Regions from separate parts of the Deinococcus roseus genome, predicted to be linked through region 2. Evidence: riboswitches for the same ligand, from Rfam matches in the RefSeq annotation. Region 2 holds a riboswitch; each other region holds the start of a gene.

Region 1 (2,199 bases), on a different contig from region 2:
TCCGTCAGCAGCAGGAAGAAAAAGTCAGAAAAGCCCAGTGAGCGCTCAAAAAGAACAGCCCGGAATCTTCCGGGCTGTTTGTGTTTTGTGTGTTGGGGTTCCTTCAGTTGAGGGTGACCGTGAGCACCACATCGGTTTCCAGGTCCACCGACGCGTTTCTGGTGGCCCGCACCCCAATCTGGTAACGGGTGGCCTGCCCCGAGAAAGCCTGCAGGGTGCCATCGTTGCGGTAGTACAGATCGCTGGCAGTCCCGGAGAGGCCTGTGGCACTGGGGCCCAGTTGCACATCAAAGGTTCTGGGAGCCCCATCTCCATCTGCCTGCCAGACCAGGTCATAATCCGGCTGACCTCCAGAGACAACCAGGGACAGGCTGAGGTTGTCTGCCCCACCATAAGACACTTTCACCAGAAAACGCGGACCGTACACAAAGGTGTAAATGTTGGTCTGTCCCATCTGATAATCGGCGTTCAGGACATGGGGCGTGGGTTCATCGGTCATGAGTTGAACCGTAATGGCCTGGGCCTGGGCCACAGACCACCCGCAGAGGTGAAACAGCAGGAGTCGCAATGCTGTTTTCATGGTACCTTTCACAACAGGTTTCAGGGGAAAAGAAAACACAGACAGAAGCATGATACCCCTGTCTGTGTGGACCTTTCTGAGAAGATCAGTTGGCTCAGTTGGCGGTGATGGTGACGGTGATGTTGCCCGACAAATCGGTGCTGGCGGTTCCATCTGCCGTCACGGTGAACAGCACACTGGTGGCGCTGGCATTGTCAGCAGCGGCAGCACCACTGCCCACGTACACTGCACTGCTGCTGCTTCCTGCAGCCAGGGTGCCAGTCAGGTTGGCCACGGAAGAAGAGGTGCCCGCACCGTCCAGTTTGTATTTGAAAGTGTAGCCGGTCACGGAAGGCAGACCGAAGGAAAGGGTGAAGCTCTGACCGGAGACGGCATTGTCATAGCTGGCCAGTTTGAATTTCAGCAGGCTGCTGGCATCGGTTTCCTGGTTTTTGGTCAATGCTCCACTGCCGAAGGAGATGCTGGCGACGGCTCCATCGCTGCCGTTCACAGCGCTCAGGGCACCCAGGGCAACAGCAGGTTTGGTGGCAGAGGTGGACACGGAGGTGTTGGAGCTGGCAGCGAAAGCGGCGGAGGACAGCAGGGCAGCAGCGGTGAGGATGTGGGTCAGTTGACGCATGTTGGGCTCCTTGTGGCAAAAGAGAAGGACGAAGAATCCAGCAACGGCTGGCATTCAAGACGGAGGCGCAAACCAGCGATCTGGTGTGCTGTTGGCGTTTTGCTGTGGTCTTGAAACTCCTTGTCAAAAAAAGACCGTGCACTTGACAGTGACACGGCCACGGGGAACCCCTCTCGCAATGGAGGATGGTTGTGCTGAAGGCCGGTCGCACCACTGGCTCGTCCTGTACCAAGGTGCCCGGATAAGGCCACAGGAGTCATCGCTTCCTTGAGTTGTGATTTCAGTATAAGGGTGATCTCTGACACAGTTCTTACAGCACCCATGCTTTGATCACCTTGCTGTCACTTCTGATTGGTCTGGGTTCAAAACCCCCTGTTGCGTGTGTCAGTTGCTGGTGATGGTGGCAACAATCTGACCTGAAAGGGGTGCCCTGACCCCTTCCTGCACCTGAACAATGAATTCCAGTTTGACGGACCCTCCCAGGGCCGCAGAAGTCACCAGCTGACCATTGATCTTGCAGGCAAAATGGTAACCCGAAACCTGAGGTGTGGCCAGGGACAGCGTGCTGCTCTGGGTGGATGGTGCATTTTCTGGAGGCTGCATCTGCAGGGTGACGCTCTGGGTGTAGGTTTCACCAGGGGTCAGGGCCTGCTGTCCAGCCACAGGCTGAAAGAAGATGCTGTCTCCAGAAGGGGTGCTGAGGATAACTTCTGGCATGTCTGCATCCAGGGAGAGGGGCCTCAGGGCACCCACCCCAATGCTGGTGCTGGAAGAACTTGCACTCGCCAGAGGTGCCCAGCACAGCAGCAGAACCGTCCATTTTTTCAGCATCTCTCTTCCTTTCAGAAACCCAGATTTTCTGCTGGTGCACCAGGCTCAGGGCACCTCGAGGCTCCCAGCCATCTCCACCTGTTCATCTTTGCCATAGGTCAGGGTGGCAAAGACCCCGTAAGTTCCTGCAGCCAGCTTGTCTTTGATGGGAAGGCTGAGATCCACGGTC
Region 2 (2,199 bases):
TCCCAGTGACCTTTACGCCTTGCAATCCTGGGCAGAGCGGGAAGGGGCAGAACTGCGCCTGATTCCCTCCAGGGATGGCTACACCCTGGAAGAGGAAGACATCAGAGCTGCTTTTCAGGACGATGTGGCGCTGGTGCTGCTCCCCACGGTGCTGTACGCCAGTGGTCAGTTGCTGGACATCGGGCAGTACGCCAGCCTTGCCCGGGAGAAAGGCATTGTGCTGGGGGTGGATGCTGCGCACTCTGCAGGATCTGTGCCCCACCAGTTGCACGACTGGGGTGTGGATTTTGCGGTGTGGTGCAGCTACAAGTACCTGAATGCAGGTCCGGGGGCTCCTGGCGGTCTTTTTGTGCACCAGAAGCACTTTGCAAAGCTGCCCGGACTGCGGGGGTGGTGGGGACACCAGAAATCCAGCACCTTCGAGATGCACCAGCATTTTACCCCGGAGCATGGAGCAGGGGCGTACCAGATCAGCACCCCCAGCATTCTGGCGCTGGCTGGCCTGGAAGGGGCACTTGAGGCGTTCCAGAAAGTGGGCATGCAGGACATCCGGGCACGTTCGCTGGAGCTCACCGAACATTTCATGGCCCTGCTGGACCAGCACACCCCCGAATTGAAAGTGGTGACCCCCAGAAAAGCAGAGCACCGGGGGGGGCATGTCAGCGTGCAGCACCCTGATGCCAGGCTGCTCAGTCTGGCGCTCAGAAGCAGGGGAATTGTGCCGGATTTCAGGACCCCGGATTTGTTGCGCATGGCTCCGGTGGCTTTTTACAACACCGAGGAGGAGCTGGAAAAGACCGTACTGGTGCTGAGGGAACTGCTGGACAGTGGCTCTTACCAGCAGTTCAGGCAGCAGGAAACCCGGGTGGTGTGAGCGATTTTCTGAAGCCAAACTGAGCATGTTTGAGCAAGCTGTACAGAAAATCTAAAGGGTCAGGAATTTCCCGTATTGGAGGGCATTTTTGGTATTCGGGAAAAAGCGTTTTTGACGTGTGGATTGACGTTAAAGGGCTTTTTTTGTCATACTTAGGGCAGATCAGCACAGAGCCAAACCCTCTGCCTGATAGAGACGTTGAAACCTTTCCTGTATGCGGGCACCTGGGAAGGGTGGAGTCAGTGGTGCGACCGGCTATTGGCCGCCGCAGTGATGTTTGAAAACATCACCGTGGCTTGCATGCATCTGCTTTGCGGATGCCCTCTCTCGAATCTCGGGAGCCTAGGAGGGACGTGACCATGTCACACACTTCTGTTCTGAAACGCCTGACCCTTTTCACCACCTTGCTGCTGACCCTGGCCTCTTGCAGTCAGACCCCTGCTCCTGTGGCTGCCCCTGAAACCCACACTGAAATTCAGAGCCCTGACATCAGCAAACTCGGGGCTGCCGACGTGTTTGATGTCACCCTGGCCGACAAAAGCACCTATCAAACCAATGGAGTGACCTGGTGGAACCAGGGCGTGGTCTGGTGGAACCAGGGTCTGGGCTGGTGGATCAGTGCCGTCAAATGGTGGATTGGAGGCATCGGCTGGTGGATCGAAGGGGTTTTCCAGCCTGCTCCTGAGAATTCCAATGCTTTCAAAATGATCAAACTGGACAAAGCCCAGGCGCTGGCCCCCAATCTGGGTCTGAATGTGAATGTGGCCCTGATTGACACAGGTGTGGACTTCAACCACCCCATGCTGCAAGGTGGAGTGAAATCTGCCTGGGATTACCTGGACTGGGACAACAACGCCAGTGAAGAAGGCTCTGACAGTGATGTTGCCTACGGCCACGGCACTGCAGTGGCAGGTCTGATCCGGCAAATTGCCCCCAGAGCCAACATCCAGGTGTACCGCGTGATCAATGAAGACGGCTCGGGCCGCTCCAGAGATGTGGCCAAAGCCATCTATGATGCCACCAACAACGGGGCGCAGGTCATCAACCTGAGTGTTGGCACCGATCAGCTCACCTCCAGTGTGTACACCGCCATGCTCTACGCTGCCAGCAAGAAAGTACTGATGGTGGCCTCTGGAGGCAACGATGGCGCCAGCAAACCCCTGGCTCCAGCCCTGCAATTTGGCAGCGATCCGCTGCTGGACCTCTCCGGCCTCAGCGTGGGCAGTGTGAACCAGGATGGCAGCAGTGTCAGCTGGAACAACCAGGGCAATGAAATCCTGGCCCCCGGTGTCAACATGTTCAGCGCCTATCCTGGAGGGCGTGTG
Region 3 (2,199 bases), on a different contig from region 2:
CAGCGGTTTGATTTGCAATCCATGCCAGAAGCCTGGATGGGTCGGGATGAAGATCCTGTTCGCTTGCAGGCTGAGCTGCAACTCCCAGCAGAGGGCAACCCCAGAACCCGCACCCTGGCCCACAGCTGGACCGCACTGGACCCAGAAGCCCGCATGGAGGCAGCCCTGGATTTTTTCCGCAATGGAGGTTTCAAATACACCCTGACCCCTCCAGAGCTGTCTGGTCCCAACATGCTGGACGATTTGTTGTTTGGCACACGGCAGGGGTTCTGTGAGCATTTTGCAGGTGCATTTGCCTTCCTGATGCGTGCAGCCGGGGTTCCAGCACGGGTGGTGGGAGGCTATCTGGGCGGGCACCCCAACCAGAATGGAGGGTATTACATTGTGCGCCAGACAGACGCCCATGCCTGGGTGGAGGTGTGGCTGGAAGGCAAAGGCTGGATCCGGGTGGACCCCACTGCGGCCGTTGCACCCACCCGCCTGACGCAGGGACTGGCTTCCAGCCTGCAAAATGCTGATTTTTTGCCTGCAGTGGCCAGAGGAGAAAATTCCTGGTTGACCCAGTTGCAGCTGCGGCTGGACTCCCTGCAGTTCCTGTGGGACCAGTGGATCATCGGATACAACCTGACCCAGCAGCAGGCCCTGGTGAATTTGCTGGGCACCCTGGGCACCGCACTGGTGCTGGTTGTGCTGGTTGCTGTTGCTGTGTTTTTCCTGGTGTACAAAAGAAAACCCTCCGTGCAGCATGCAGACGATTTGCAGCGGGTCTTCGAGCGTTTTGTCCGTCGTTTGAGCAGGCCGCCTGAACCTGCAGAACCGGTCGGAACCTATGCCGTGCAGATGGCAGCGGCCCACCCGGAAGCGGCTGACACCATCCTCTCCATTGCCGAGCTGTATCAGGAATTGCGGTATGGGGCGGCCCCCTCACCAGAACAGCGCAGGGCTTTTCAGCGACAGGTGCAGCAGTTCCGACTGAAGCCCTGAGAGACCCGCTTTCAGTGAGGTTTTGGTCAGAATGCAAAAGTAAGATGAGGGGGAAGAGGAGGCGTTGATTCCTGTGCTGTATCCGGGCACCTGGCACAGGAGGAGCCAGTGGTGCGACCGGCCTTGATCCCTTCGGCAACTTCTGCTGCGTGGTTTCATGCTCGGTCTGCCTTTGCCCGCAAAGGAATGTGACGCACACCATGACCCACCTGACCCCTTTCCGAACCCTTTTGACGGCTGCCCTGATGGGAGCAGTCGTGTGCTTGTCGGGTCAGGGTCAGGCTGTCCAGGTGGACCTTCCACTGCTGTTGCAAAACCAGCAGGCCACCCAGTTGATGGTGCCTTTGCCCACCACCCTCAAAGGACAAACCCTGTCTGTGGTCTTACAGGGCTGGAAATCTGAAGGCGAGTTGCAGCAGGGCCCGCCTGCAGGGTTCAGGATCAACCACCCTAAAAAACTGTCTGCCAGCCAGAATCCCATTTTGCCCATCAGTGTGCAGGTCACGGGAGACAGCGACCTGACCCGACTGGTTCTGGTTTTCGATGTCACAGGGCCACAGGGCAAAGAGCAGGTGGAGGTGGTCTTGCAGCTTCCCCCACGGGTCCGACTGGAAGTGCAGGTGCCAGAGGGGGTCACCACCCTGCCGGGATACACCGTGCAGGTGCCCATTCACATTCACAACACCGGGGTGATTCCAGCGCACATCCATGTGGAATTGAGTCTGGCTTTGCAGGCGGTTCCCGACTTTGAGCTGGCCCCGGGCGCGGCACGGACCATCAATTTGCCCATCCCCACCCAGGCCACCGACCAGACGCTGGAAATCGGTTTGCTGACCCCCACCAGCACCCTCCGCAAGAAAATCCTGCTGAAAGGGGTCAAGGGCACAGACGCCCCTTACCGGGTGAAAATCCAGATGTCTGCTGGCACAGAATCCGGGCAGCCTGTGGGCACCCAGTTGCGTGCAGAGGCCAACCTCAGCGAAAGTGTGCGGCTGTCTGCAGCAGTGGCCCTGAAGGGCACCGCCCTGCAAAGCCCCAGTTTGCTGGGGGGTGTGGGCAAGACTACAGTCAATTACGGTGCGGGTCCTGCTTCTGGTGTGGCAGGCAGTGCAGGTGAAGGCCTGTACATCAGTGGTGAACCCCTGAGCGGCCTGCAGGTGGGTGCAGGATGGGGCACCCGCACCACCAGTTTGCGTCTGGGTGCAAAATCTGCTG

Evidence for each region. Region 2 has a riboswitch for cyclic di-GMP ahead of IEY52_RS21895 (S8 family peptidase). Riboswitches for the same ligand answer to the same signal wherever they lie in the genome.
Region 1: another riboswitch for cyclic di-GMP. It lies ahead of IEY52_RS06555 (hypothetical protein); the one in region 2 lies ahead of IEY52_RS21895 (S8 family peptidase).
Region 3: another riboswitch for cyclic di-GMP. It lies ahead of IEY52_RS06540 (hypothetical protein); the one in region 2 lies ahead of IEY52_RS21895 (S8 family peptidase).

What each region holds. Positions count from the first base shown of each region.
Region 1 covers NZ_BMOD01000003.1:238,505-240,703, reverse strand. Annotated here, with positions in the region: gene ddrC (DNA damage response protein DdrC) at 1-41, shown strand, start outside; gene IEY52_RS06560 (hypothetical protein) at 104-580, opposite strand; gene IEY52_RS06555 (hypothetical protein) at 675-1,199, opposite strand; cyclic di-GMP riboswitch class II at 1,390-1,475, opposite strand; gene IEY52_RS06550 (hypothetical protein) at 1,584-2,030, opposite strand; gene IEY52_RS06545 (hypothetical protein) at 2,076-2,199, opposite strand, start outside.
Region 2 covers NZ_BMOD01000026.1:16,205-18,403, forward strand. Annotated here, with positions in the region: gene kynU (kynureninase) at 1-874, shown strand, start outside; cyclic di-GMP riboswitch class II at 1,057-1,140, shown strand; gene IEY52_RS21895 (S8 family peptidase) at 1,234-2,199, shown strand, end outside.
Region 3 covers NZ_BMOD01000003.1:234,046-236,244, forward strand. Annotated here, with positions in the region: gene IEY52_RS06535 (transglutaminase TgpA family protein) at 1-984, shown strand, start outside; cyclic di-GMP riboswitch class II at 1,033-1,116, shown strand; gene IEY52_RS06540 (hypothetical protein) at 1,185-2,199, shown strand, end outside.